3 regions of the Paenibacillus sp. FSL K6-1217 genome follow, and region 2 is predicted to be linked to each of the others. Evidence: predicted binding sites of a transcription regulator. Region 2 holds the regulator's gene; each other region holds the start of a gene.

Region 1 (9,933 bases), 3.3 Mb from region 2:
GGGTGTCGGAGGTGAGACAAAGTATGGCATTGGAAGACAGGCGTTGATGCACATCGGGTTATAGCCGGTTTATAGGAGTGAATATTGCCGATACACTAAATGACTTGGCCAGCACAAAGGTAACGGACTGAGATGCGCTTGTTTTCCCAAAAAGCAGCATTTCACCCATTTTGCGGACTCCAGTGCTCTTATTCACTGTAACTCGCCCGAAACAGACCCGTTAGGAAGACAATAAGGTCCCCACAGTCCGCAAAAGCGGGCAATTGTGTCAAATCAAGAAAATAAGAGATTTACAGTCCGCAAGAGCCAGAGGGAGCACATAAATCGGAGAACCCCCTGCATTCCAAGGAGTTCCTCTTAACCGATTTAACTTATCAACATTAACAAAGTTGCTTTTATACTTCCGCATTCCCTGGCCAACACCATTTCACCAATGGTCCTGTACTGTACCCCACTGCTCAGTTTTTTATTGTAGTTGCATCAATCTTTTCACCGTATTCCTCATACCACCAGTCATAGAACCATTGCTCGCCCGACTTCATATCAACCTCTGTACTCCGCTGCTCTCCATTAACTTCGTAGTGGACTATGGTCGCAGGATCTTTAGAATCTACAGTAAGCTCTCCATAATGGAGTTTGGAAGGTACTTCTACATTTTCTGTGGTGATCTCACCCGAAAGTACCTGGGCACTGCCAGTTGCAATATCATACAGCTTATTATGCTGGATGTAACCGTCCTTTCCATCATTGGTATAGTAAACAACCAGAAGCTCTGCTTTTTCGGAATTAAAAGCCATGAAGGACTTATAGACTTGATACGCTTCATCTATGATTAGTAATTCTCGGGGAACAGGAATCTTCCCCTCGCCAGCCTGTCTGACATCCATCACAAACAGCTTAGCTCCTGACCTTTTCTGATTCTCTCCAATTTTATAGCTGCCGCTGGAATACAAAAGATAATCTCCAACTCCAAATAAACCACCCAGCGCCAAATATGACTGCGCACCTCCTGCATACAAAGGAAAGACATACAACCGCTGTGCTGAATCCGCAGATAGCTCTGCATGCCCTTTTGGAGTCAAATAAAGAGTATATGGCTCTGTATTGTGTGTGTATTTAGGCTTTAGGTAGTCAACCATTGGCGGCGGAGGCGACCAGACGATTCCGGCGGAAGTCTCAACAGCCATTGCAGCACTCTTATTACGGTCTAGCGGTAGGGGCATATAATACTTAAGCCCGCCTAGTTCAAACTCTGCCGAGATCATGTACAGACCCAGGCCTTGCGGAGACGCCGAAGGCTGAACCACAGCCGCTCCCGAGCTAGGCTTAAAGACCGCTGCCAGCCTCCCCGCCGGATCAAGCCCCGCCCCCGGACCATACGGCCAGATCAGCGCGCCGAACAGCAGCACTGCTGCCAGGCCGCCAAGGACGGCTATGCGGCTGAAGCGGCGGCGTCCGCTTTTATCCGCAGAGGATTCATGGGCGGCCCGTTCAATCCGCTCCATAAGCTGCGGCGTGAAGCCTGGCTCTGCAAGCGGGTTCCGCCCGGCTTGCCTGTACCAGTCCTTCTCCCCGCTCATCACCTTCACATGCTCATGCTCATGCTCATGTCTTGTTCTCACAGGTCTCCCTCCTTCATCGCTGCTCTCACTTTCAGTCTGGCCCGGCCGAGCCGGGATTTGACTGTCCCCTGGGCGATTCCAAGCAGTACGGACATCTCAGCAACCGGCAGATCCTGCTGAATATCCAGCACGAGCACCTCTCTGTACTTGTCCGGCAGCTCCATAATGATCTCCCAGATGCGGTTCGCATATTGATTGCCGATCGCCTCTTTCTCCGCAGACAGGGCTGCCCGGGTATCCTCGTGTTTGCCGAGCGGAACGAATCTCCGCCAGAAGCTGCGCTGCCTTAGGCTGAACGCGGTGTTGCGGGTGATGGTCAGCAGCCAGGTTTTCAGGGTGGACTCCCCCCGGTACTTGCCTATACTCTTGTATGCCTTAAGGAATACCTCCTGGCTGATATCACTGGCCTGCTCCCGGCTGCGGGTTAAGAAAAAAGCATAATTCCACACGTCCTGGCCGTAGGTCTCCATCATCTCACGAAGTGATACCGAGGCGGCACAGGTCATGCTATACGTTAGTTCTTTACTCTGCATGTTCTCTCCCCTCTCACCTAATAAGACTCCTGCCGGCGGATATGGTTCCCTGTTATTGTAAAATTGAATATGCGGATTGCACTTTCTGCAATAGAATTGCCGATATTTGCCGTTAATCTCCATTCTATTGTATTTCCTGCATTAGAATTTGAAGAATCTGCTCCATTAGCCCCTGTTAGCTGAAATCAAGTGTACAAAATACAACAGATCTGATTCCCCCCAAAATTGGAGCAGCATCTAATGTACGAAGTGCAATCAAAACTCCATCCGCCGACGGCAGAGCGCTTTCAAATTTTATAGCCGTTTCCCCTTCCCGCGAGCCCCCATCTGTACCATTCCTCCCCCCTGCAAAATACTTAAAATAAAGTCTAATAAATTCTAAGAGAATAGAATGCAGGCGGGGCGTGGGATTGGAGGTTTTACCCTTCATTTTGGGCAGCTGCAAGAGCCTGTGGGTCTATTGACTTTTCAATATATGGTATATAAAATGATTAAGCATTACTAAATATAGTGTATATAATAGCAAAGCCCATAAATCTAGTGAAATCACCCATCTTCATTTGTCAAGTAGAAAGGGCTAACGTTATAGGAGGTTAGAGACCATGCTGATTGCTTACGATTCCAAGACCGGCAACGTTAAAAGATTCATCAATAAGCTGAAGCTTCCGGCTGTTCAAATCGAAGAGCATATGACGATCGACGAGCCTTATGTGCTTGTTACATACACCACCGGATTTGGACAGATTCCAGAGAAGGTGGCAACGTTCCTTGAGCGGAACCACTCCAGGCTGAAGGGCATCGCCGCGAGCGGCAACAAAAACTGGGGTGAGCTATACGCGCACAGCGCAGACTTAATTGCACAGCGTTACAACGTACCGGTGGTCGGCAAGTTTGAATTGTCGGGAACATTTGGTGATGTACAGCGCATAAAACAGGAGGTGGACCGGGTTGCGGCATATTGAACTGAACAACATGTTGATGAAGAGAGACGAAAGCGGCTTTTTCCAATTGGATAAGGACCAGGAGGCGGTAGCTGAGTTCATGCGGGATGTGGAGCGGCGCAGCCTGACCTTCACGGATACCAAAGCCAAGATTGATTACATGATTGCCAATGATTACTACGAGGACCTGTACGACCGTTACTCCGCTGCTGAGATGGAGGATGTCTACCGGATCGCCCATGACTATAATTTCCGCTTCCCTTCCTATATGGCGGCTTCCAAGTTCTATACCGACTATGCCGTCAAAAGCAATGACCGTAAGCAGTACCTGGAGCATTACCCGGACCGCGTAGCGGTAGTGGCCCTGCATCTGGGACGCGGCAACGTGGAGACTGCCCGTACACTGGCCCGCTCGATGATGGAACAGCGCCTGCAGCCGGCGACACCAACCTTCCTCAATGCCGGCAAAAGCCGCCGCGGCGAGATGGTCTCCTGCTTCCTGCTGGAGATGGACGATTCGCTGAATTCGATCAACTATGTGCTGAACACCTGCATGCAGCTGTCGAAAATCGGGGGCGGGGTCGCCGTCAATCTGTCCAAGCTGCGCTCGCGCGGCGAGACGATTAAGGGTGTCGAGGATGCGGCCAAAGGCATCATGCCTGTCCTGAAGCTCATGGAAGACGGCTTCTCCTATGCGGACCAGATGGGCCAGCGTAAGGGATCGGGTGCGGCTTATTATAATATTTTTGGCTGGGATGTACTGGAGTTCCTGGACAGCAAGAAGATTAACGCCGATGAACGGACACGCCTGAAGACGTTGTCTATCGGTCTGATCGTGCCTAACCGCTTCTACAAGCTCGCACAGGATAATCAGCCGCTGCATGTGTTCGCTCCTTATACGGTCTATCAGGCATATGGTACGCACCTGGATGACATGGATCTGGACGTCATGTATGATACCCTGCTTGCCGATCCGCGCGTGAAGAAAAAGATCGCCATGAGCGCACGCGACATGCTGACCAAGATTGCCATGATCCAGCTTGAATCGGGATATCCGTATATTATGAACAAGAGCAACGCCAACGCTGCTCATGCCCTGCGGGGTGTGGGCCAGATCAAGATGTCCAACCTGTGCACCGAGATTTTCCAGCTGCAGGAGACTTCGGAGATTAACGACTACGGACAGCAGGACGAGATCCGCCGCGATATCAGCTGCAACCTGGCTTCCCTGAACATCGTGAATGTGATGGAGCACGGCAAGATCCGTGAATCGGTACATGAGGGCATGCTGGCACTGACGGCTGTCAGCGATATGACTACCGTCTCCAACGCTCCGGGCGTGGCTAAGGCGAACAAGGAAATGCATTCCGTGGGCCTGGGCGTGATGAACCTGCACGGATATTTTGCCAAGAATAAGGTGGCGTATGAGAGTGAGCAGGCCCGTGATTTCGCGCGTACCTTCTTCATGACGATGAACTACCACTCGATTGAGAAAAGTATGGAGATTGCCGCTGAGACAGGCGAGACCTTCTATGGATTCGAGCAGTCCGACTACGCCAGCGGCGTCTATTTCGAGCGTTATCTGACTACGGACTACCGTCCGGTTACGGCAAAAGCGCAGGAACTGTTCGAAGGGATCTACATTCCTACTACAGAAGACTGGAAGCAGCTGCGTGAGAAGGTTATGAAGCACGGCCTGTACCATGCCTACCGTCTGGCGATTGCGCCGACCGCGAGCATCTCGTACATCCAGAATGCCACTTCGAGCGTTATGCCGATTGTAGAGCAGATCGAGACCCGCACGTATGCCAACTCGACCACCTACTATCCGATGCCTTACCTGCGTCCGGACAATGTGTTCTATTATAAATCCGCCTACCAGATGGACCAGTTCAAGGTGATTGATCTGATTGCGGAGATTCAGCCCCATATCGACCAGGGCATCTCGACGGTCCTGCATGTGAACAGTGATGTCACAACCCGTGAGCTGGCCCGCTCTTACCTGTATGCGGCGCATAAAGGGCTGAAATCCCTGTACTACACCCGGACCAATAAACTGTCTGTCGAGGAATGCCTGTCCTGCTCCATCTAAGAGCGGGCACGGGTACAGAAAGGGAGAATATACAATTATGAGCGCAATCCAAGCCGTGAACTGGAACCGTCCCGACGACGATTTCTCGCTGATGTTCTGGAACCAGAATATTATGCAGTTCTGGACCGACGACGAAATTCCATTATCCGATGACAAAATGTCCTGGCTCACGCTGAGTGAGATTGAAAAGGACTCCTATATGAAGGTGCTGGGCGGATTGACCCTGCTGGATACGATCCAGGGCGGCGTAGGCATGCCGCAGATTATGGAGCATGTGGACGGTTTGCAGCGCAAGGCGGTCCTCGGCTTCATGGGCATGATGGAGCAGATCCATGCGAAGTCTTACAGCAGTATTTTTACCACACTGGCTTCAACGGAAGAGATTGACGGGATTTTCCGCTGGGTGGAGGACAATACGTTCCTGCAGTTCAAGGCGGAGACGATCTCGGAATATTATCAAAAGATTGAAACCAAGAAGGACCTCTATCTGGCGATGTCCGCATCGGTTCTGCTCGAGAGCTACCTGTTCTATAGCGGTTTCTTCTACCCGCTCTATCTGGCCGGACAAGGCAAAATGACCTGCAGCGGAGAGATCATCGACCTGATCCTGCGCGATGAGAGCATCCACGGCGTCTATGTCGGCGTGCTGGCCCAGGAGATTTTCGAGGAGCTCTCTGAAGAAGACCAGAGCGATGTCTACCAGACCCTGGTCGGCCTGCTGCGTCTGCTCCACGCGAACGAGGAGCAATACACCGAGCAGATCTACGCTCCGATTGGTCTCGTTGAGGAAGTGAAGACGTTCCTCCGCTACAATGCCAACAAGGCAATGATGAACCTCGGCCATGACCCGCTGTTCGACGAAGAAGAGATTAACCCGATCGTGCAGAACGGGATCAGCACGCACACGAAGCAGCATGACTTCTTCTCGAAGAAGGGTAATGGTTATGTGCGGGCGATGAATGTTGAGCCTTTGCGGGATGAGGATTTTCAGTTTTAAGTGGGTAGATTGAACTTGTACATTCCGATTTCGGGATAGTCGTGGCTCCAGAGAAGTTTTGGACTTCCGGCCGCTGTTAGGTTTGGATTTCCTGATTTTAAACCGCTATTCGCGGTAGAAATCCAAACCAAGCATATGCTTCCGATACGAGCTTTCCTTCGGAAAGCTTTCAGGCGGACGCTACGCTCCTACAGTTCCAAAATTCCCTTCCACCACTCCTCCCAAAAATTTGCTTACCAAGTTCAATCTATTTGATGGTATGTAGAATAAGCCCCCGGCAGCTTGCATAAGCTGCCGGGCTTTTTTTGTAAGATGCATCCAAGCTAGTAGAGTATCAGGTTTAAACGAGTGAGAATTACTTTAACTAATTGCTTGCTGAGGGTTTACCGCGCCCCGATTAGGGTGCAAGGGGTAGGCTTAATTGCAATTTGTACAACTAAATCGCCATATGTGCCGCCGAATCTCTGTTTAGCTGTATTTCGTGCAATTAAAATGCCTCTATACCTGGATTTTCGCCCATGCGGGCAAATGTAGTTGCACAGAATACAATTAGAAGAGGAAGTCCATCCGTTTCGCTGTTTTTAGTTGCACAGAATACACTTATCCCTGTTTTTTCACTACGAACGCAGCTTCATACCTTACCGCATTTATGGAATGAAATCACTTATTTCATTCTGATGGTCTACTAGTAGAGTATCAGATTTAAAATAGTTAAAATATGGTGAATGTGATATAGTCGAGATAAAAAGAGGTGTCGACTATGAGAAACCGTGAATATACCGTTTGCTTAACCGCAAATCAGCAGAATGAATTACTGGAGATTTGCTCGAAAGGTAAGGTGGCCGCACGATCTCTTCGGCGAGCCCAAATTCTGTTGTGGGCAGATGAGAATCGACTGGACGGAAAACTTACAGATGTAGAAATTGCCAAGCAGCTACACATCCATACGAACACCGTATATCTGGTGCGCAAGTCCTTTGCAGTGAACGGAATGCAGGCGGCACTTGAACGAAAAAAGAGACTGACCCCGCCGAATCCTCCAAAGGTTACTGGCGAATTGGAGGCGAAAATCATCGCACTCAGTTGCAGTACACCCCCAGCCGGAAGAAGTCGGTGGACCCTTCGACTGTTGGCAGATAAGACCGTAGAACTGGGGTATATTGACAGCATTTCGTACGACACGGTGGATCGGATTTTAAAAAAACGAACTCAAACCCCATCTTCGTAAATGTTGGTGTATTCCGCCTAAGCAGAATGCGGCGTTTGTAGCAGCCATGGAAGATGTGCTAGAGGTCTACCATTTGCCCTACGATAGAGAATGTCCTGTCATTTGCATGGATGAAAAACCCTTCCAACTGCTGGATGACGTGCGAAACCCCATTCCGATGAAACCAGCCAAGCCACTGAGAGAAGATTCAGAATACGTACGCCATGGAACCTGTAGTATCTTTATTTTCACAGAACCGCTTGCAGGCTGGCGGCATGTCAGCGTTCGTCCACGACGTACCAAAATCGAATGGGCGGAGCAAGTTCGGGAACTTTTGGACGTTCATTACCCGAGCGCACCGACCCTTCGTTTGGTGATGGACAATTTAAACACACATTCCATTGCCTCGTTATATGAAGCTTTTGAACCCGAGACGGCGTTACGTCTAGCCAAACGACTCGAGATCCACTACACACCTAAACATGGCAGCTGGCTAAACATTGCTGAAATTGAGCTGAGCGTCATGACAAGCCAATGTTTAGACAGACGGATTCCCTCTATGGAAGAGCTAGCCAGCGAACTAACCGAATGGGAATCGACTCGAAACGCTGTTCAAAAAGGAGTGGATTGGCAATTCACTACGGAAGATGCACGAGCCAAACTCAAAAGGTTATATCCACAATTTAAAGGCTGATGCGGTACTAGAGCTCCACTTTTCGCTGAAACGGTACCGTCCCCAAAAGAAAGGCAAAGCCGACACTACTTGTGAGACCATATGGGTGTTGGGACGTAGGAGTAGGGAAGGTTCATTCATTTTAGAGGAATGAGGTGTGCGGAGTGGCTATACATATTCAGGAGTATGGAGACCCGGATGGGGGTTGTCTGATGGTCTTCCTGCATGGCGGCGGCGTGAGCGGGTGGATGTGGGATAAGCAGGCGGCTGCATTCGCCCGCTATCATTGTCTGGTCCCGGACCTGCCCGGGCACGGGTTCAGCCGGGACGATATGGAGTTCACAATCCGCAGCAGCGCGGAGGAACTCTTATCCATTATGGAAGATCAGGCGAAGGGGCGAAAGATCATCGTTACCGGCTTCTCGCTGGGTGCACAGGTGCTAACTCAAATGCTGGGCATGAGGCCGGAGCTGATCGACTATGCCATCATCAACAGTGCGTTGGTGCGCCCGATCCCCTCCGCCCGCAGGCTGATCGGACCGGCCGTCAGACTCTCTTTTCCGCTGATCAGGTACAGATGGTTCGCCAAGCTACAGGCCAAGACGCTCTATCTGGGCGAGGAGTACCTGGAGCGTTATGTTGAAGAGAGCCGGCAGATGGAGCTGAAGACGCTGATCCGGGTGCTGGAAGAGAATATGTCGTTCCGCATTCCAGCCGGGTTCAGTGAAGCCGCAGGCAAGATACTGGTTACTGTAGGTGAACGTGAGAAATCTGTCATGAAGCAATCCGCCCGGGATCTTGTGGCTGCGAATCCCCGCTCCATGGGCGTAGTGCTTCCCCGGATTGGACATGGAGTCCCGCTGGCGAAGCCGGAGCTGTTCAATGAGCTGCTCAAGGCCTGGATACAGGGCGGTGATCTGCCGGGGGAATGCAGAAGAATCTGATCCGGGTGCCGCCGACGTGAAGATTACTCCACTCCCTAGTTCAGATCTTCCTTGATTTTGTAGCGGACAGCAAAATAACTTAGGAATAGAATCGCCGCAACAGCCACTCCGAACGTGTGAATCAGGTCAGCCGTGCTGCCTAAATCCTTCACACTGACAATGGTGTTGATCAGCAGATATTTCGTCAGGTGAACGCCCGTGAGCTGATTCTCCAGCGCTGCCAGTACCATCCCGATCACATTCAGGGCCAGAACGAAGCTGGCGCTTAAGCTGACGAGCAGGTTCTTAGTCATCATAGCAAGGCAGAGAATCAGCAGCGAGAACGCCCAGTGCAGCAGGAATTGGCTGATCAGCAGAGTAACGAGCGTGCCTAAATCCCCCATATCCGTCTGGTCAAAAAACAGCCTTCTCCCGATCCCATCGGCAATCAGCAGCGTCAGGAACATCATGGCCACGAAAAGAGCGAGAATCACCATTTTGGACAAGACAGAGTAGATTCTTGCCTGCCGCATGGAGATATAATTCTTGTGGAAGCCGGAATTCCATTCGCTCATATAGAAATAGATCGTGAACACCGCGATATAGATCAGCATCCAGGAAGGCGGCTGCGAGATGGTATGCTGGATGAATTCGCTCTCGGTTAAGCTGAGCATCGGACGGCCCTCCACCGGCTGCTCGTATTGCTTCATCATGAAGATGCCAAAGATCTGAAAGGCACAGAACAAAAGCAGCAGCAGGTACATAATCTTGTTCCGCGTGAAGCGGTACAGGTCCATTTTGAACAGGTTAATCATGGCGTTCACCTGCACTTTCCGTGCGCTCCAGGAAATATTGCTCCAGGCTCTGCTTATGCCTTGCGATGGAATCGATCATGATTCCCTGCTGCGCCAGCACCTGGACGATCTGCCGGATGTGGATATGCCC
Region 2 (9,933 bases):
AAGATTGCTGATTACGGCGAAACGGAGTTCCGGTTAGGATCGCTTGATCCGCCGGCTCCGGTTCTTCACGGGAGGGATTGCGGGTGCTAAGCCCATTGTTGTCACTGCTGCTGCTTGCGTTTGCGCTTAGTCTGGATGGTTTTGGTGTTGGTATTACATATGGACTGCGTAAAATGAAAATTCCCTTGCTCTCGATTGTGATTATCTCACTCTGTTCAGGGGTGGTCATTTATGGTTCTATGCAGGTCGGCGTGCTGCTGGCCAGGGTGGTCTCGCCGCATGCCGCTTCCAGTGTCGGAGCGGTTATTCTCGTCTTAATGGGCTGCTGGTCCCTGTTCCAGATGCTGACGCAGAAAGAAAAGGAGCAGGAGGAGATCGTTCCAGCGGTAGCAGAGGGATATTCCGGGCGGGACGCGAGGCTGGAGACGGCCGCGGCCGTTCAGACGGTGGGGGCGGAATTAGAGGCAGAGCCGCTGAAGCCGGCCGTATTCTCTCTGGAGCTGCGCCATCTGGGCGTGGTCATTCAGATTCTCCGCACACCGTCTTCTGCCGATATGGACGCCTCGGGGAGTATCTCCTCCATGGAAGCCATGATCCTGGGCATAGCGCTGTCGCTGGATGCCTTCGGTGCCGGTCTTGGTGCGGCGCTGCTCGGATTCAGCCCGTGGACCACCTCGCTGATGATCGCTGTATTCAGCGGAACCTTTCTGTTGCTGGGGATGAAGACGGGACTGAGGTTGTCAGGCAGCTACTGGATGAAGCATGCTGCTGCGCTGCCCGCGATATTATTAATTGTTATGGGTATAATGAAGTTATTATGAGGTGAGTACATGATTATAGGCTTAACCGGAGGCATAGCTTCGGGAAAAAGCACCGTGTCTGCACTATTTGTCCGCAAGGGAGCTGCGCTGGTGGATGCAGATGTCATCGCCAGAGAGGTGATGCTCCCCGGACATCCGGTGCTGGCGGCGGCGGTGGAGGCTTTTGGAGACCGCATTCTGCTGCCTGACGGATCGCTGGACCGGGCGGGGCTGGGCGAGATTGTGTTCCGGGACCCGGAAGCGCTCCAGACTTTGAATAACCTGACCCATCCGGCAATCCGCAGGGAAATCAAGGACAGGATGTACGCACTGGAACAGGAGAAGCCGCAGCGGCCGGTCATTGTGGACATTCCGCTGCTCTACGAGTCAGAGCTGGATTCCCTGTTTGAACAGATTATTGTGGTCTATGTTCCGGGGAGGGTGCAGTTAGCCCGCCTCATGGAGCGCAGCGGAATGAAGCTGGAACAGGCTGAGGACCGGTTAAGATCCCAGATGGATATTGAACTGAAACGCAGGAAAGCAACTTATGTTATCGACAACAGCGGAGACTTGGAAGATACGGAGCGCCAGGTTGCCGGACTGTGGGACAGGCTGGTTCTGATATGATGAAGTGGCTGCGCAAAAAAAGAGTGCTGCTGCTGCTGTTCATTGGCTTCACAGCGATTCTGTTTCTCGGCTCCAACTGGATGTCCTGGTTTTATCCCATTTATTATAAAGAAGAGATCCGCCAGCACAGCCTCACATACGAGATGGACCCGTTCCTGGTGGCGTCCATCATCCGTGTGGAGACCAATTACAAGACCGGCCGCGAATCCAAAAAAGGCGCACTGGGACTCATGCAGCTGATGCCGGATACCGCCAAGTGGGCGCTGGAAAAGGCCAAGCTCCCCGAGGTGTCGCTGGAGCGGCTGAAGGAAGAGCCTTCATCCAATATTGAACTGGGCACCTGGTATTTGTCTACACTGTCCAAGCAGTTCAACGGCAACCGTATAGCGGTCATTGCCGCCTACAATGCCGGGCCCGGCAAGGTGCAGAGCTGGCTGGACGATGGACAGTGGGATGGAACCGAAGCTTCTGTGAAGAACATTCCGTTCGGTGAGACCCGTCACTACGTGCAGCGTGTGATTTATTATTATGATCAATACACCGAGCTCTACAGCGAGTTCTAGGGTGCTTATTATTTTGCTGCTGTCATGTAAAAAGAAGCATCAAACGGCCGGAGGCCGTTCGACACTTCTTAGGCAAGCTTATGTCGTTTGTGGACAGGTTATTTGTACTGACCTGCCAACTGCTGTTCAGCCAGGGTTACAAGACGTTTAGTGATGTAACCACCGATCGAACCGTTTTCGTAAGAAGTTTTATTGCCTTGGTATCCATCTGGGGAGAGGGTAATACCGAGTTCCTGGGCAACTTCATATTTCAGTTGTTCCAAGGCACCACGTGAGTTTGGAGCTACCAGGTTATTGGAGCTGTTGTTTTGGCTCATTGCTGTTCACCTCCTATCGGTTGGTAACAGTATTATGTGCCGGACATGCCATATTCATTACAACAAATAAACGGTGTTTTCTGGAAATTAACTTAAGCCCCCTACAGACCGGTTTCAACAGGGAACGGGGCCTGTCCATTCTAATGATAAGGAAGTGAAGAAGCTTATGAAATGCCCTTACTGCGATCACACCAATACCAAAGTCCTTGACTCACGACCGGCCAATGAGAATAAGTCCATCCGCCGCAGGCGGGAATGCGAGCTGTGCAGCCGCCGGTTCACCACCTTCGAGATGATTGAAGAGACCCCTCTGATTGTAATCAAAAAAGACGGCAGCCGTGAAGAGTTCAGCCGTGACAAAATCCTCCGCGGCCTGATCCGCGCCTGCGAGAAGCGTCCGGTCTCTGTAGAGCGCCTGGAGGTCATCGTATCCGAGGTGGAGAAAAGCCTGCGCGGCATCGCCCTCGCCGAGATTGAGAGCCGCCAGATCGGCGAGCTGGTCATGGAGCAGCTCTATCCTGTAGACGAGGTAGCCTATGTCCGCTTCGCATCCGTGTACCGTCAGTTCAAGGACATCAACATGTTCATGAAGGAACTGAAAGGACTGCTCTCTAAGAACACGGAGGAGCTGGACGGGCTGTAAGCTAAGGGAGTGAAGGGTGACGATGATGGCTTAGAGGGACTGGCCTTGGGGTTGAGGGGCCAGTTCCCGGGTGATGCGCTGGTCATCAAAATTAATTTTGAAAAAGTGTTGACACTGAAGGCGGATTTCTGTATTATATAGAAGTCGCCTACGAAACAAATTGATGAATAAGCGACTTGAGCCTACCGCTCAAGATGAATTTTAGAATACATAATGTAATTCTAAATTGGTATAATTGTAATAATATGGGGCCATAGCTCAGCTGGGAGAGCGCATCGCTGGCAGCGATGAGGTCAGGGGTTCGATCCCCCTTGGCTCCACCAATTTCATACGGACTCTTAGCTCAGTTGGTAGAGCAGTAGACTCTTAATCTATTTGTCCAGGGTTCGAGCCCCTGAGAGTCCATCACATGAAGAACGGCAGCGATGCCGTTCTTTTTTGCTGTTTCAGGGGATACGGATGATTAAGTGGGGATGACAATAGGGGCTTGAGATCCATTCCCGAACCGCGCCCCCAACCTAGAACCGCGAAATATGGTTTCCATCAATACCCTTCGGTTCTTAATGCCTGGAAAGGACTGCTACGGACCCCACAGCCCTTATTTTCTCTATTCAGCATAATTAAAAGGGCTAACGGACCGTATCGCGCTTATTGCTTCTTCACCATCCATATATGAGATGAAATCGAGTAAATAGCGCCATTTGAGTCCGTAAGCTTGGTGAAATTGTGCTTTTTGTAGAAATAGGCGCGCCCCGGTCCGATACAGCTGATTGATACCTCATTAGCTTTATAATTCATGCTCCAAAACATACGTTAAACTTTAAGGGGGGCTAATCTCCACAGTAAGAGTATCCCTTTGGAAGTGCTCCTGATTTTAAGTCAGGCAGCAACTTGTTAATATGCTCGATCGCTGTATCCTCCTCAAGCGATACTTTAAAGACTAGTGAGGGGCCGTCGAAACCAGGCAAAGGAGAAATCCATTCCACATCCCCCTGATGATATTGCATATGTTCTGCCAACGCCAGGGTATGGAGATATTATTCCATTCCATCAATGATGCATTCCACATAATAATCGTGATTCATAAATGGCCTCCCTTAATTGAAGGATAAATTAGCTGCTATTATGAATGATTACTCTATAATTATATTGTATAATGTAACGTGATACTTAACATAATAATGCACTCTTGATAGATGAGTAGGTGAGTTTTAATATAGTACATTGCCGTGAAAGGTCTGTCTGAGGTTAGACTTCAGGTTGAAGTGGAGGGACTATTGAAAAAGGATCGAATCCTGTCAGACGGAAAATATTACAGTAAATATATGATGGCGAGATATAAGGAATGAAGAGTAAAGGAATGGGGGATACCAGCGCTAATGGATAAACAAACCGCTCATGAACTAGTTGAAGATGATTATTCAATTGACGATATTCTTGAATCTGCAGGTATACTGACTCCTAACGAAGCAAAAGAACTGTCCGATAAGGTTCGGAGAATGCGTGAAGAAGAGTGGAATTGATAAAAGGGGAGAGTCCGATGACTAAGAACGAACAAGCCAGATTATTTAAAGTAACCCTAAGCGACTGGAACGGTGCAGTGCGTGGACGGCCTACCCGGAAGATTGCTATTTCTGCAAAGGCATCGTTGTACGATCTCGCGGCAGTTACGATTGAATCTTTTGATTTTGATCTGGATCATGCCTTTGGATTCTATGATAATCTCACAAACTGGGCACGCTCTGAGGAAGGCTATGAATCATTTGCTGATGTGGGGGCGGGGGATATGTTTCCCGGAGTGCAAAAAGCGAAAATCAGTAAAGTCTTTCATACTCCCAAACAAAAGATGCTGCTCTTATTCGATTATGGTGATGAGTGGAGAATGATTGTTCAATACCTGGGAGAAACGGAAGTGAAGCCGGGTCAGAAGCTGCCTATGATCACGGAGAGTAAGGGAGAGGCACCTGATCAATATGGCGGTTTTGATGATGATGAAGACGAAGAGGATGAAGAGGTATAACGGGTACGAAAGGCTTGTGCAAAACGCGCATCATGAATTCGGGAGCCGGAGAACAATGGAGGAATAACATATCCGTTGTAAACCAGGAACTCCCGGATCTTTTTATTTCCATGCTTATTTACAAACCGATGGTCGGTATATATAATCATAAACAAATATAATCTGAAGCAAGCTGGATGGAAGGGGAAGTTAGACTTGAAGAACGAAGATCGCCGGAAGCAAACCATCCGGCAGTTGCTGGATGCAACGAAGGAATTGCTGCGGGATAAGAGCTGTCATGCAATCACCTTAAAGGATATTATGGAGCAATCGCAATTATCGAAGGGTGCGATATTCCATTATATAAGGAGTAAGGATGAGATTTTTGCCTGGGTGCTGGAGGAGCGGCTTGAAGCTGTGAATGAACATTTTGAGGAAGAAGTAAGAGGTAGTATTGATAAAAGCTTCGACGGGCCGATGCATGCCATCGCCAGAAATCTTGCCGGATTGGAAGACAGCCATGAAGCGACCAACAAAGTGCTTCTATACCTGCTGGGTAAGGAGAATGAACCGGCGGTAGCGGAGGTGCTTGAGCATTTTCATGAGCGGTCGGTGTCTGTCTCCAGGGATTGGATTGCAACGGGGCAAAAGCACGGGGTGATCAAAGAAAACGTGAACCCTGATGAGACTGCGGAGCTGTTCGTCCTGCTGTCACTGGGTCTGCGTGTGCGTTCATCCCTGCGTACTTCATCTGAGGCCCTTTCAGCGAAAGGGGTATCGGATTTTATGGCCGGAATCCTGAAAAATTAAAGTTGAGGGAAGAAGATACAATGGTTCCTTTTATAGCGTTTATCATATCCTTTTTGCTGTTTCGGGTGGTTGGTCTGCTGGGCTTGACTTATTGGGATGACTGGCAGACATCTCTTCAATGGGCCATATCCATTATGCTACTATTGGGTGCTTCTGCCCACTGGGGACGGCGGCGCTCCGATTTGGTAAGAATGGTGCCGCCTGCTTTTCCGCAGAAAGAATGGATCGTGACGGTTACCGGGATTCTGGAAATGTCCGGAGCTATAGGTATCCTGCTACCCGCTTTCTCAGCAATTGCTTCTGTATGCCTGATCTTGCTTCTTATTGCCATGCTCCCCGCCAATATTTTTGCAGCACGCAGTAACATGACTATCGGGGGCAAGCCTGTGCCGAAATTACCAATCCGTATAGGGATTCAGCTCGTTTTTATCACTGCAGTGCTGCTCGCATCCCCGTTACTCTACCTGCCTTAATCGTGGATAGGACTCCAGTTCTTCTTTTACAAATTGCATTAAAAGCTTCTTGGATGAGGATTGATACTCAACGTTGCGTGATTGTAGCAGACCTATCGGAATGGCGGCGTCCTTCTGCTCAACATGAAGTCTCACAACATTCGGCGGTAACGGCGTGGATTCGAGGACGGCTCCTACAACAGCGATCTGCTGGACGAAGCCCGCAATGGCAGAGATTTGACTTACGGTATGCAGAAAGGGAGTTTCGGTGTACCGGGAGAACTGCTTCGATAATTGGGAATGATATAGACAGGTAGCTCCCCCCGCCATGATTGGATAACCAAGCAATTCCTCGAAAGCAATCTCCTCTCTTGCGGCCAAAGGGTGGTTGTTCCCTGCGATAAAAGTTATCCGTTCCTGATACAGGGGTTCGAAGTGATATGAAGCTGGATCAGCAGGCTCCCCACAGATGGCAAAATCCAATTGATTCTGAAGCAGTGCATGCGAGAGCGAAGCGGTGTTACCGATCACAAAATGGCAGGATACATTAGGCTTATGCTCCATGAATCGCAGAAGCGACCTTGGCAGTACCTCTTTCGTTAACGTTTCCAGCCCGCCGATACTAAGCGTACCGATCTCTTCTTTTTGCAGAGCCTTGGCCTGATCCGCAACATAGGTCCAATGTCGAATCAGACTATCGATCTCAGCAGCAAATATTCGCCCCGAAGCTGTAAGCTCAGAGTCCCAGCCCCGTTTGAACAGCTTGATGCCCAGTTCCTTGACCAACAGCTGCCTATCATTAGCCGCGAAATTAAGAATGCTCTTAGGGAGCATTTTAACGTGCCGCAAGATGATTTCTTTCAAGTCTTCCATGCCCATAAAGCAAGCGAGTTTTATTACAGTCCGAACTATTTAAACATAGAGCGAACGGATGGGCTGCTCTATATTCAGATTACGCTCAAATCCGGGAGAAGCAAGGAGCAGAAAATGAGCTTTTACAGCAAGCTGGCCGAAACGTTGTCGAGCACACTGGGCATCAGGAAAGAGGACGTTTTCGTCGTGCTGGTCGATACAGAATTCGAGGATTGGACGTTTGGCAATGGCATCGCTCAGATGATTGAATGATTGTTCATTGAAGGAAGAGAGGTACTTGGAATGAAGCATCGGAAAATTGCATCGAATGCCCTTGAAGCTTTTGGAGACATTGCTCCTTCGTTCGCGCGTTATTCGGAGGATGTGCTCTTTGGGGAGGTATGGAGAAGGGCAGAATTGTCGCTTCGGGAACGCAGTCTCCTGACGATATCGGCCCTGGTTGCCGGAGGGCTTACTGAGCAGCTACCCTTTCATATCCGTCTGGCCCTGGAGAACGGTCTATCCGAAGAAGAATTGATCGAGGCGATGACTCACCTCGCTTTTTATACAGGCTGGCCGCGTGCCGCATCGGCGATACTAGTTGCCAAGGAAATTTTCGAGGAAATATAACCACACTTGCGCATGTGAGCGAAAAGCTCCGTGCGCTTTTTTGGTTTAGACAATTTTTTTGATAAGAGGTTAGAAAATCGCAATTATTTCATTTTTTCAAGAGCTATACCCCATTTAGGTCCTGATGAATCGGTTTTTGTCGAGAATTGTTAAGAGTTTGTTTAGAGCTGTCTGCTAGAATGGGCGCATATATGAAAATTTCTAAGGGGGCAGATGCCACACTCCAGCAGAATTTGCAATATAGCGCACAGGATGAATGAACAAGGGGGAGCGATACATTGTTTAAGGGTAAGGGATTGAAAAAATATTTCTCGTTGTTACTCGTGATCAGCTTGGTATGGACCGGAGTCTTTCCGGTATATGCGGGTTCAACAGACAACGGTGAGGCAAGCTGGGAGAATCTCGGTTCGCTGCCAGGCGGCAAAAAAGTAAACGGAGTTGCTATAGGCTCCGAAATATTAGTTGCAGTGGGTGAAGAAGGTAGCATTGTTACGGCAAGCGGCCCTACGTCATGGGCAGTTCGTAATTCTGGGGTAGAAGAGGATTTGAACGGCGTTGTTTATACGGGGACAGGCGGCAAATATGTTGCGGTTGGTGACAACGGGATAGTCCTGACGTCAACAAATGGCGTGTCCTGGATACCCTCCGATGGATCCGTCGGTTTTAACTGGAATGGAGTCAGTTATGGCGATGATAAATTAGTTATTGTTGGAGATTCAGGATTTATCATGGAGAAAAATGACACTGGAACTGACTGGAATATAGTATACTCAGACACTACTGCGAATCTGAACGCTGTGGCTTACGGCAACGGTACGTTTGTAGCAGTGGGTGATAACGGTACAGTGGTAATGTCCAAAGATGGATCTGATTGGACTAAGGTAACACGCAAAACAAGCGAGAATTTAAAGGGCATCAGCTTCGGCGGTGGCATGTTCATGGCTGTTGGGGCGTCAGGAACCATTATTATCTCTCCGGATAGTAAGAGAGGCGTTGAGCAGACCCTGGATTCTAAAGTGAATCTGAATGGAGTAGCTTTCGGTAACAGCGTCTTCATGGCCGCAGGAGATGGCGGGAAAGTGTTTTCCACCACCGATATGGGGCAGACCTGGAAGCCTGAGACTACAAACGCGACTGCTAAGCTTAACAGCATCGTATTTTTTCAAGCTATTAATCAATTTATTGCAGCAGGTGATTCCGGTGTGATCATTAGGTCTTATACCGTTCCCAACATTACGCGGGTGCTCAGTCTGACTCCGGGAAATGATGATACCGATGTAGCAGTAGATGCGAATCTGGAGCTGATGTTCAATCAGCCGGTGACGGCAGCCACTGGGGAAGACTTTAATATTAAAATTTTCAAGGCTGCGGATCTGTCCACTCCTGTTGAGACCATCCCAGCGGATGACACCAGCAGAGTAACGGTAAATCCACTTGCCGATACGGTAACGATTAATCCGGGCAAGAATTTCGATCCAGGTATGAAATATGCTGTAACAATTGACGCGGATGCTTTCACTAACGGTGACAGCGGCAATGCAGCGATCGCAGCGGAGGAGTGGAGCTTCACGACTGTTGCTGGACCAGCAGATGAGACCGCTCCAACCGTTATCGATTATTCTCCTGTGCCAGGGGCGATAGGGGTTGATATTGAAACGAATCTGACGCTCACGTTCGATGAGCCTGTAACGAAGGATAGCGGAAACATTGAGATTTACAAAAGTACGGATGAAGTTAATCCGGTAGAAGTAATTCAGATTGATGATGTTACAGTTCTTGATAAGGTAGTAACAATTGATCCTTTTGCAAAACTAGAATATGACACAACCTACTATGTGAAAATAGGAAATACAGCATTCAAAGATGCAGCAGACAACTATTATGCCGGCATCGATGACAGCACAACCTGGCAGTTCACAACAGAAGAAGCGCCTGATACTGCGCCGCCGGTGGTGAGCAGTTATTCTCCTGAAAGTGGAACAAAGAATGTAGAGATCGGCACCAACCTGACTCTTACGTTCAATGAGGATGTACAGAAGGGTGAAGGGCAAATTAAGATATACAATAGTGTCAATAGTGTTAACCCGGCCGCGACAATTCCTGTCAGCTCCGATGATGTAACCATTGACGGCAATATAGTAACGATCAATCACCAGGGGAATCTGGTTTACAGTGCGACCTACTATGTGATGATTGATAATGGTACATTTACGGATATGGCAGGCAACAGCTATGCCGGT
Region 3 (9,933 bases), 320 kb from region 2:
TCAGGTTGGTTAGCTGCCAGAACCAATGATTCGGCCCGCGCCTTGCTTGCCAGGTAGGCGGAGAAGTGGTTCGGGAAAACCGGTGTGCTCTCATCAACGTTGCGGATAGGCGTGCCGCCATTATCCATGAGGATTCCCGCTGCGCTGATGTAAACGAATGTCTTCGCACCGGCGGACTCGGCTGCCTTCAACAAGGCTGCGGTTCCATTAACATTGGTGCGGAAGAAGGGTTCGCGTGGCCCCGAAAAGCGGAATAGGGCCGCCGCGTGCACAACCGCATCAATTACCGGCAATATCAGTGGCGTACTGCTTTCGAGATCGGCATCGACTGGCGTAGCACCCATGGACTTGAGTTTGGCGTGAGATGATATGGAGCGTGTGAGTGCGAAAATCTCATGACCGTCCTCTATGAGCTTCGGAATTAGGCGGCCGCCTAGCAGACCCGTACCTCCCGTGACAAGAATTTTCATTGTGTTCGTCCTTTCTGTTCAGGGTTTAGGATGGACCGGTCTTGCCTTTCACCGGAATCATGATACAATAAAAGATACCGTTTGGTATCTTTTATTGTACAACAAGCTGTCCTAGAATGAAATAGCGCCGGGCTCGGATATCCAAGCCAGCGTATGCGAGAGGAGATAAGAAGATGAAAATACGAACGTAACGAATTGTGTTACAATGAATTGGCGCTACGGGGCACTGAACAGAAATCGGGGCGGGAAGAAGGAAATTAATTATGAATAATGGGTTAATCAACGCTATTATCGCTTATATCATGTGGGGAGTGCTCCCGCTTTATTGGAAGTTGTTTAATGATGTGCCTGCAGGCGAGATTTTATCGCACCGGGTTGTCTGGTCGTTTATCTTCGTGGGTATTCTCGTCACCGTCCAGCGCCGCTGGGGGGATATGAAGCAGATTGTGGCTAGCCGTTCGCTCCTGCTGTCGCTCACCGCCAGCGGACTGTTAATCGCTGTGAATTGGCTCATTTTCATCTGGGCTGTCAACAACAACCATGTCGTTGAGACAAGCCTCGGCTATTATTTAAACCCGCTGCTGAACGTGTTATTAGCGATCTTCTTCCTTCATGAGAAGCCGAATCGGGGCCAGTGGCTCGCGATTGCCGTTGCTGGCGCGGCGGTGCTTATCATCGCAATCGACTATGGGCGATTTCCGTGGGTCGCCATCTCGCTGGCTGCGTCGTTTGGCTTATACGGCCTTGCGAAAAAAAAGATTGTGCTAAACGCTTCTGCAGGCTTGTTATCGGAGACGGTTGTAATGCTGCCCATTGCGCTTGGCTACTGGGTCTATCTGGCCTTCGCGGGCAAAGCAACGGCATGGACACTGCCTCCGTCCATGTTCACCGGACTACTGCTTTCGGGCGTAGTAACGGCACTGCCGCTGTTCTTCTTTGCACGGGCAGCCGCCCGCATGGCGTTCTCCACACTCGGATTCGTACAATACATTGGACCAACAATCATGCTGTTGCTGAGCATCTTTGTGTTTAAGGAATCGGTTTCCTCTACCCTGCTCATCGGGTTTGCACTCATTTGGACAGCGCTTGTTATATACGCAGTGGCATCCGTTCGTGGCACCAAAGTCACGAAGGTGAATGTTCAACATGATAAAAACTATGTATGACGAGTATATGACGAGACCTTCAGATGTCAGTTAGCCAAAACAAAAAAGCCGCCTCATTTCGGTAAAGGGTTTGTCCCCCTGCAATCTCCCGAAACGAGGCGGCCTCATGAAAAAAGCGCTGGGCTTTAACTATTGTTCAAACAACAATTTTGTAAATAGAATGCAAAGGATGCTGTATTCATGTGCATATGCTTATTATCCCCGTCTAACTTGCTGAGTAAAATACCTCCTTCGAGCAAGGAAAAGGTAAATGATGCAAGTGCATCCGCATTCAAATCCTCCTTAAACTCCCCACTATTTATCCCGCTCAGAATGATACTTTTTAGCGTATCCAAATGGTTATGCAGCCCTTGTCTTGCCCGGTCCCGAAGCTCCGCATGAGTATCATCACTTTCTACTGCTGTATTCTGCATAGGACATCCGCCAACAAATGGTGGATTACCCACAACATCTTCATAAACGCGAAAAAAAGCAAGTAATTTCCCTGACGCAGACTGCTCCCGGTCGACCTCCTCAGCGAATTTGCTGGAAACTACACTGGCAGCGTAGCTGTAGGCTTCAAGTGCAATCTCATCTTTATTGGTAAAATGCCGATAAATGCCCCCCTTTTTAATCCCGGTGTCGGCAATAATATCGTTTAACGATGTACCAGCATACCCTTTTTGATTAAAGATTGCTGCTGATTTCATAATAATGTGCTCTCTTGTCCGATCTCCTTTTTTCATAGGTTCCTCCAGATGATCTTATTCTAAATTAACATTATATCAAAATTTAAGCCGAAACCTTGCCAAAGGTTTAAGTTCTGATATAATAAAAGGTACCAAACGGTATCTTTTATTATAAAACAAACCCATTCTTAAGGCAAACTTGTTTGGCTTTGGAATGAGTTTGAAACGAATCAGGAGGAGTATTCAATGAAAATAAAAGTAGGCATTAATGGTTTTGGGCGAATTGGCAGACTCGCTTTCCGCCGCATTCAGGAAATGGAGAATATCGAGGTTGTAGCGATAAACGATTTAACTGACGCCAAAATGCTCGCGCATCTGCTCAAATATGATACTACACAAGGCACTTTCCAAGGCGATATTGAGGTTCATGAAGGAGCTATTTCTGTTAACGCCCAAGAAATTAAAGTGCTGGCCAACCGCAACCCTGAAGACATTCCCTGGGGCGAGCTTGGCGTAGCTATCGTACTCGAATGTACCGGTTTTTTCACCACCAAAGAAAAGGCAGAGCTGCACCTGAAAGGCGGAGCCAATAAGGTCGTTATTTCCGCTCCGGCAACAGGCGACATGAAGACCATCGTATATAACGTAAACCATGAAACACTGGACGGAACGGAAACCGTCATTTCCGCTGCTTCTTGCACAACGAACTGTCTCGCTCCCATGGCTAAAGCTTTGAACGATACATTTGGCATCCAGTCCGGGCTGATGACCACCGTTCACGCCTACACAGGTAACCAGAATACTCTTGATGCGCCAGAAGCAAAAGGAAACTTCCGCGCAGCACGGGCGGCAGCAGAGAACATCGTTCCTTACTCCACCGGTGCTGCTAAAGCTATCGGCCTCGTTCTTCCTGAATTGAAGGGGAAGCTTGATGGTGCATCTCAGCGTGTGCCTGTAGCAACAGGCTCCGTAACAGAACTCGTAACTGTTTTGAACACGAAGGTTACGGTTGAAGAAGTTAATGCCGCTATGAGACAAGCATCAGATCCAGAAACATACGGATACACGGAGGATGAGATCGTATCCTCCGATGTTAGAGGAATGACATTAGGTTCTCTTTTTGATGCAACTCAAACCAAAGTTCTAACCGTTGGCGACCTGCAACTGGTGAAGACTGTAGCCTGGTACGATAATGAAATGTCTTATACCGCACAACTGGTTAGAACATTAGAATACTTCGCCAAAATTGCCAAGTAACATCATTGCAATTCTGTATTGAGATGCAAATGTAACTGCAATATGTATAGCCCAAACCTTAGAGGTTTGGGCTTATTGATGTATACATATATGGCCTTATCACCCGCACCGGCTATATCCGCAATTCCCGCAAATCTTACACCCCTCAATATTAATCAGCGAGGCACTTCCGCAGGAAGGGCAGAGGTCGCGTGAAGCGACAGCATGGTTGTGTCCACCATGACCGCTATGGCCATCATCGGCAGCTTCTGCAGGAACGGTGGATTTCAATTCAGCGCTCAGCGCCTCGTTAAAGTCCAGCTCCAGAGTAGCCGCGATAGGTGCAGGGATATGGTCATCATGGGCGTTGTTCAGCACATGGGTCTCCAGGGCTTTGGCTACGGCGTCGGCGATAGACTCAACGCGGTTCGCGCCAAAGCCGATGGCGCCGGAGCCGCCGATGCCCTTGAGATGCTTGATCAGCAGGCCGACCTTCTCGCCGTGGTCGCCGTAGCGCAGGAACAGCGAGCAGACGCGGCCTAGAGCTTCCGCCATGGCGAAGACATCGGAGCCTGCTTTCCCGACATTCAGGAAGATTTCGGCCGGGATGCCATCAAGATCGTTGATAGTGATATACGCCATGCCGAATGGCGTGTTGATCTTATAGGTCGCACCGCGCAGCACCTGCGGGCGCTTCTTGTATTGCTTGTCTACTCCGCTGGCTGCTGGCTGCGGAGCGGGCGCTGTAGATACAGTAGCCGGAGCTGCGGGTGGAGCCTCCTTGGTCTCCACCGGCTCAACTACTGCCTGAGACTCCTTCTTGTCTTCCTTCTTCGCCGTTTCCAGTACCTGTACGTCACGGCTGCCGTCACGATAGATGGTTACGCCTTTGCAGCCGAGATCGAAGGCCATTTCGTACAGCTCGGCGGTCTCTTCTACCGTGAAGTCGGACGGGCAGTTCGCGGTCTTGGAGATGGAGCTGTCCACCCAGCGCTGAATCGCGGCCTGCACGCGGATATGATCCTTGGCGGACAGATCCATCGAAGTGACGAAGTATTCCGGCAGTTCCTCTCCCGGATGGGCTTCCAGCCATTCCTGGGCGATCGGCACGAACTGCTCGTCATAGCCGAGACGGCTCTGGCGGAAATATTTGAAGGCGAAATACGGCTCGATGCCTGTAGATGTACCGACCATGGTTCCTGTGCTGCCGGTAGGTGCCTGGGTAATTACAGTTACGTTGCGCATGCCGTGCTTACGGATTGATTCGCCGACTTCCGGGTAGACCTCGGTGATATTCCGCATGAAGCCGCTCTGCAGATATGGATCGGTGTCAAAAGCCTGGAACGAACCCTTCTCGCCCGCAATCTCGGCTGAAGCCAGATACGCCTCACGGGCCATGAAGCCGTAGAGCTTGTCCAGGAACTCCAGTGATTCCGGGCTGCCGTAACGGATATTCAGCTTGATCATCAGCTCAGCCAGTCCCATAGTGCCGAGACCTACGCGGCGTTCGAGCTTCTGGTTGGCTTCATTTTCCGGGAAATGATAAGGTGTCTTGTCGATGACATTATCCAGGAAACGCACGGAATACCGGGTCGTTGTCGCCAGATCTGCCCAGTCCACATCATGGTTCTCGGCGTCGTAGAACTTGGAGAGATTGACGGCAGACAGGTTGCACACGCCCCAGCCCGGCAGACCCTGTTCCCCGCAAGGATTAGTACATATAATCGGATTGAAATACCAGCTATTAGACATCTGATTATAATACTCCATGAAAACAACACCCGGCTCTGCTGATTTCCAGGCCGACTGGATAATCGTGTGCCAGACATCGCGTGCTCTGACCGTACGGTAAGGGATGACGCGGCGGTTATCCGCCTTCCATTTATCGAGATCACCGTCCCAGAGGGTGTCGTAATCCGGGTCAGTCGTATCGGGGAAGACCAGCTCCCAATCCAGATCCTCCTTCACAGCCTTCATGAAGCTATTACTCACACAGACCGACAGGTTGGCGTTCGTGACCTGGCCCATCGTCTGCTTCACGGTAATGAAGTCGAGCACATCCGGGTGCCAGTCGTTGATCATCAGCATCAGCGCGCCGCGGCGGCTGCCGCCTTGTTCAATCAGTCCGGTGGTATAGCTGAAGAGGCCGCCCCAGGAGACGGAGCCGCTGGAGGAGCCGTTCACCCCTCTGACGATCGCGCGGCGCGGGCGCAGCGAAGACAGATTGATGCCAACCCCGCCGCCGCGGGCCATAATCTCGGTCATCTCGGAGAGCGTCTGCATGATGCCGCCCCGGCTGTCTTTGGGAGAAGGAACGACATAACAGTTGAACAGCGTAAGCTCTTCACTTGCCCCAGCGCCTGCTGCAATCCGTCCGCCCGGAACCAGCTTCCAGTCATCCAGAATCGAGCGGAACCGGCTGGTCCACTCCTCCTGAAGCTCGGGTGTCTTCTCTACAGAGGCCATCGCAGCCGCAAGACGATCCCACATCTCCTCCGGCGTCTTCTCGATGTTCAGCGTCAGCTTCTCCACATCCGACTGCACCAGCTCGCCGCTGCGGGTTCGAACCGTAACGATCCGGCCCGTACGCTCCACAATCTCGCCAACCTCCTTGGTCGGGAACTTCGGATCGTCCTTGGTCAGGACAAGCACCACATCGCCTACCTTGGCATTATTGCTGTCTGCGTCCTTCCAGGCGTAACGGTCCAGGAATATTTTCTCGCTCAGACCCTCTAGACGCTTGTTGTGTTCCACTGTACTCAATACCAAAACCTCCCGGGGATGTAATAGTAGGTCACACTTCCGGCGGCAAGGCAGCCGTAGCCTGCTTGTCCGGCGGAAGCTCCTCTTGTCAATAACAAACAGCCGAAAAAATCCGCAAACCAAACAAAACTTCATGCTTTTGTAACAATATATGGTGTGCGTTAACTTTTAAACTATACCACATGTTGTGGATAGAGGTCTTTTTTGAAAAAGCAGCCCGGGGCAGGAATAACGGAAAAACAGGAAAAGAAAGGCTGATTTCCTCCCTCTTTCTCGCTTTTTTGCAGACTACGGAATTGAAAGTTTTCAGTGCTTAATCTCGCTGCCCGGAGAAAGACAGGTTATGAAATCTCTCTGAAACGAGCATACTACTGCTACGCATTTCGATATGAATCTGCGACGGAGGAGGCTGCAACATGACGCAATTATTCCGCAATTCCTTGCCCCAAGAGAAGGTAACTTCTGCGCCGCTGCTGCCTGTACCTCTATCTTTTGAGCGTAACTGGCTGCATGATCTGGAATCGAGACTGGATAAAGGCGGCCCGTGGGGCGACTGGCGGATGTCCCGACTGGCTGTACAGGGAGAGCAATCCGGCCTTGTGACAAGCTTCGATGAGCTGCAGTGTATGAAGCATCTGTCCGGGTTGTCCCCGCTCCCCCATCAGCTGGATACGGCGCATAAGGTGCTGTTTCAGATGTCGGGCCGGGCGATTCTCGCCGATGAAGTCGGCCTTGGCAAGACGATCGAAGCCGGGCTGGTGCTGAAGGAATATCTGGTGCGCGGGCTGGTGAGCAAGGTTCTGATTCTGGTTCCTGCCTCACTTGTCCTGCAATGGGTGCGGGAGCTGAATACGAAGTTCGGAATCTCTGCCGTAGCGCAAAAGAAAGCCTATTCCTGGGGCAATGACATTGTCGTCGCCTCGATGGATACCGCCAAGCGTGACCCGCATAAGGAAATGCTGCTGAGCCAGGAGTACGATATGCTGATTATCGACGAAGCCCATAAGCTGAAGAACAAGAAATCGACCAATTATCTGTTCGTACAGCAGCTCCGCAAAAAGTACTGCCTGCTGCTCACCGCCACCCCCGTGCAGAACGATCTCGGCGAGCTGTTCAACCTGATCACGCTGCTGAAGCCGGGCCAGCTTGGGAATCAGGGCGATTTTGCTACCAATTTCGTAGTGGATAAGCGCCAGCCCAAGAACGAGGTCCAGCTCAGGGGCGAGCTGTCCAAGGTCATGATCCGCAACCGCCGGGGCGAAGGCCCGGTGAATTTCACCAAGCGCAAGGTGCGCAATATCCCCCTCACTCTCTCCGCAGAGGAGAAGGCGCTGTATGACGGCGTGACCGCTTTTGTTAAGGACCAGTATCAGGAGGCGGGCGGCAATCTCAGCAGTATGCTCTCCCTGGTCACGCTTCAGCGTGAGGTGTGCAGCAGCCGGGATGCGGTGTTCGTTACGCTGGTGAATCTGATCAAGAAGCTTCCGGCCGATTCTCCGAAGCGCGAGCGGATGATGGGTCTGCTCCAGACCATCCGGACAGTCAAGACGAATACCAAGGCGGAGAAGACGATGGAGTTGATCCGCGGCATGAACGAGAAGGTTATCGTCTTTACGGAGTACCGCGCCACGCAGGAGTATCTGCTCCAGTATTTCCGTGACCATGGACTGCAATGTGTGACTTACTCCGGCGGGATGAACCGCGGCAAAAAGGACTGGATGATGGACCTCTTCCGCGGACGCGCCCAGGTGATGATTGCCACCGAAGCCGGCGGTGAAGGCATCAACCTGCAGTTCTGCCACCATATGATCAATTTCGATCTGCCCTGGAATCCAATGCGGGTCGAGCAGCGGATCGGCCGGGTCCACCGGCTGGGCCAGGAGAATGATGTGGTCATCTATAACCTCTCCACCGAGGGGACGATCGAAGAGCATATCCTCCACCTGCTGCATGAGAAAATCAATATGTTCGAGATGGTCATCGGCGGGCTGGATGTCATTCTGGAACGCTTCGAGAAGAAAGAGTCGCTGGAGAAAAGCCTCTACAAAATCGTCCTTGAAGCCCGCACGGACGAGGAGCTGCGCAGCAGTCTCGATGATATCGGCGATACCCTCAGCGAGCTGACCCATGCCGATCTGGATGATAGCGGGGTGCAAAGCTGATGCTGTCGCCTACGGAAGTACGCAAGCAGGTCATGGATTATCTGGAAGCGACCGAATGCACCATTCTTGAAGCCTCACCGCTGCATGTGACGGTGAAGCTCTCCCCGCGTGCGGACCGGATGCTGACGGACCGCCCTTATTACTGGGGCTTCGTGGAGCGCACCGGCGTAGATCCCGAGACCCTGTCCTTCAGCTTCGTCTTCGACCCGCAGAAGTACGATGAACTGGCCGCACAGGCTGCCACGCCTGCGGCCCGCTCGCGCGGCGGGGCAAGCCGCCCGGCAGGGGCGGCGGATACCGAAGCAAGCGCGGACCTTGGCGCGGCGCAGGGAGGAGCGGCGCTGCCGCCCGGGGTCTCGGCTGCGCCGGAGGACAGCATCCTCGCCCGGTACTTCGGCATCGTCCCGGCGTTGCCGCGCATTGGGCCGGGGATGATCCGCCGCGAGGATGTAACCTACGGCAGCAAGCGCCTGCGGCAGATCTGGTCGGCGGCGCGTGACGAAGGCCGGTGTCTCCAGCTGTTCGAGGACCCTGGCCTCAGGCAGCGGACCACCTTGTTCTCGGCCGCCTACGAGCCGTGGCTGGCGGTCTGCTATAAGGTCGAGATGACCTGTGACCTGAAGCGGGAGGAGCTGCATTTCATCGCGGTGTCGTTAACCTCAGGGCTGATCGTCCCGGACTTCGAGGCCCGGCTGGCAGGCAAGGAGCTGACACCCCGGCTGCCGGAGAACATTCATGTCCAGCCGTTCGAGCTGGGCATCACGGACGGAGCCGACCGGCTGGAGGGATATCTGACCTCGAAGCTGGCGCTGCTCGACTATACCTGGGCCGAAGAAGCCCGCGAGCGGCTGGAGCTGGAGCTTAGCATCGTGGATATCTATTACGCGGAGCTGCTCAAGGAGCAGGATGAGGAGAAGCGCCTGGCGATCCAGGAGCAGTACAACCGCCGCCGTCAGGAGACCTCCTGGCAGTATGAGCCGCAGATTGCAGTTTCTGCCGTAACGTATGGATTGTTTCATCTGCGCAGCACATAGAATGCGACCTTGTCCGCTAAAACCAGGCAAAAAAACAGCGAAACTCCCGCTGCCTGCCGCGACAGCAAGCAACAGCCTTTTCAGGGCTTGTCCCCTAGAATGAACAGTAAGAAGAAGCAGAGGCAAGCCAGGCTTGCGGCAAGGCGGCCGGGACAGCGCGCTCTGCGAATATCCTTGGGTACAGGAAAGGTGACCTATACTATGAACATCTCTATAAGGCAGAAGGGTTCATTCCGGCGGCGCGGCCGCCTGCTCCTCTGCCTGATTCTTGGATTGTCCCTGCTGGCTGCAAGCAGCGCTTCTCCCCAGGCGCTCGCATCACAAGCCGGCCGGACCACCGTGACAGAGGCTGTCACGCAAGAAGTTCTTCCGGTGCTTGAGATGAAGCGGATTCCGGCACCGGAAACGCTGCAGGCCTTCACCCGGCAGACGAT

What was found. The regulator NrdR, encoded in region 2, represses ribonucleotide reductase genes. The targets are predictions, from matches to a motif close to AACACNATATATNGTGTT.
Region 1: nrdI (class Ib ribonucleoside-diphosphate reductase assembly flavoprotein NrdI) is a predicted target of NrdR. The motif match lies at 2,653-2,670, and genes of this name have one in related genera.
Region 3: MHH28_RS01600 (adenosylcobalamin-dependent ribonucleoside-diphosphate reductase) is a predicted target of NrdR. The motif match lies at 6,445-6,462, and genes of this name have one in related genera.

Annotation. Positions count from the first base shown of each region.
Region 1 covers NZ_CP150271.1:3,316,807-3,326,739, forward strand. Annotated here, with positions in the region: gene MHH28_RS14650 (hypothetical protein) at 459-1,622, opposite strand; gene MHH28_RS14655 (RNA polymerase sigma factor) at 1,619-2,155, opposite strand; gene MHH28_RS14660 (hypothetical protein) at 2,331-2,585, opposite strand; gene nrdI (class Ib ribonucleoside-diphosphate reductase assembly flavoprotein NrdI) at 2,758-3,117, shown strand; gene nrdE (class 1b ribonucleoside-diphosphate reductase subunit alpha) at 3,104-5,188, shown strand; gene nrdF (class 1b ribonucleoside-diphosphate reductase subunit beta) at 5,226-6,185, shown strand; one part of gene MHH28_RS14680 (IS630 family transposase) at 6,946-7,385, shown strand; one part of gene MHH28_RS14680 (IS630 family transposase) at 7,384-8,086, shown strand; gene MHH28_RS14685 (alpha/beta fold hydrolase) at 8,230-9,009, shown strand; gene MHH28_RS14690 (ABC transporter permease) at 9,045-9,803, opposite strand; gene MHH28_RS14695 (ABC transporter ATP-binding protein) at 9,796-9,933, opposite strand, start outside.
Region 2 covers NZ_CP150271.1:43,530-53,462, forward strand. Annotated here, with positions in the region: gene MHH28_RS00190 (manganese efflux pump) at 84-821, shown strand; gene coaE (dephospho-CoA kinase) at 831-1,427, shown strand; gene MHH28_RS00200 (lytic transglycosylase domain-containing protein) at 1,427-1,990, shown strand; gene MHH28_RS00205 (alpha/beta-type small acid-soluble spore protein) at 2,089-2,307, opposite strand; gene nrdR (transcriptional regulator NrdR) at 2,474-2,950, shown strand; gene MHH28_RS00215 (hypothetical protein) at 2,960-3,091, shown strand; tRNA gene MHH28_RS00220 (tRNA-Ala) at 3,198-3,273, shown strand; tRNA gene MHH28_RS00225 (tRNA-Lys) at 3,283-3,355, shown strand; gene MHH28_RS00230 (hypothetical protein) at 4,330-4,473, shown strand; gene MHH28_RS00235 (IS1096 element passenger TnpR family protein) at 4,491-4,970, shown strand; gene MHH28_RS00240 (TetR/AcrR family transcriptional regulator) at 5,166-5,759, shown strand; gene MHH28_RS00245 (hypothetical protein) at 5,780-6,232, shown strand; gene MHH28_RS00250 (substrate-binding domain-containing protein) at 6,215-7,075, opposite strand; gene MHH28_RS00255 (tautomerase family protein) at 7,001-7,336, shown strand; gene MHH28_RS00260 (carboxymuconolactone decarboxylase family protein) at 7,367-7,693, shown strand; gene MHH28_RS00265 (Ig-like domain-containing protein) at 7,972-9,933, shown strand, end outside.
Region 3 covers NZ_CP150271.1:363,151-373,083, reverse strand. Annotated here, with positions in the region: gene MHH28_RS01620 (NAD-dependent epimerase/dehydratase family protein) at 1-470, opposite strand, end outside; gene rarD (EamA family transporter RarD) at 734-1,636, shown strand; gene MHH28_RS01610 (TetR/AcrR family transcriptional regulator) at 1,762-2,361, opposite strand; gene gap (type I glyceraldehyde-3-phosphate dehydrogenase) at 2,551-3,561, shown strand; gene MHH28_RS01600 (adenosylcobalamin-dependent ribonucleoside-diphosphate reductase) at 3,661-6,303, opposite strand; gene MHH28_RS01595 (DEAD/DEAH box helicase) at 6,720-8,465, shown strand; gene MHH28_RS01590 (YqhG family protein) at 8,462-9,499, shown strand; gene MHH28_RS01585 (hypothetical protein) at 9,701-9,933, shown strand, end outside.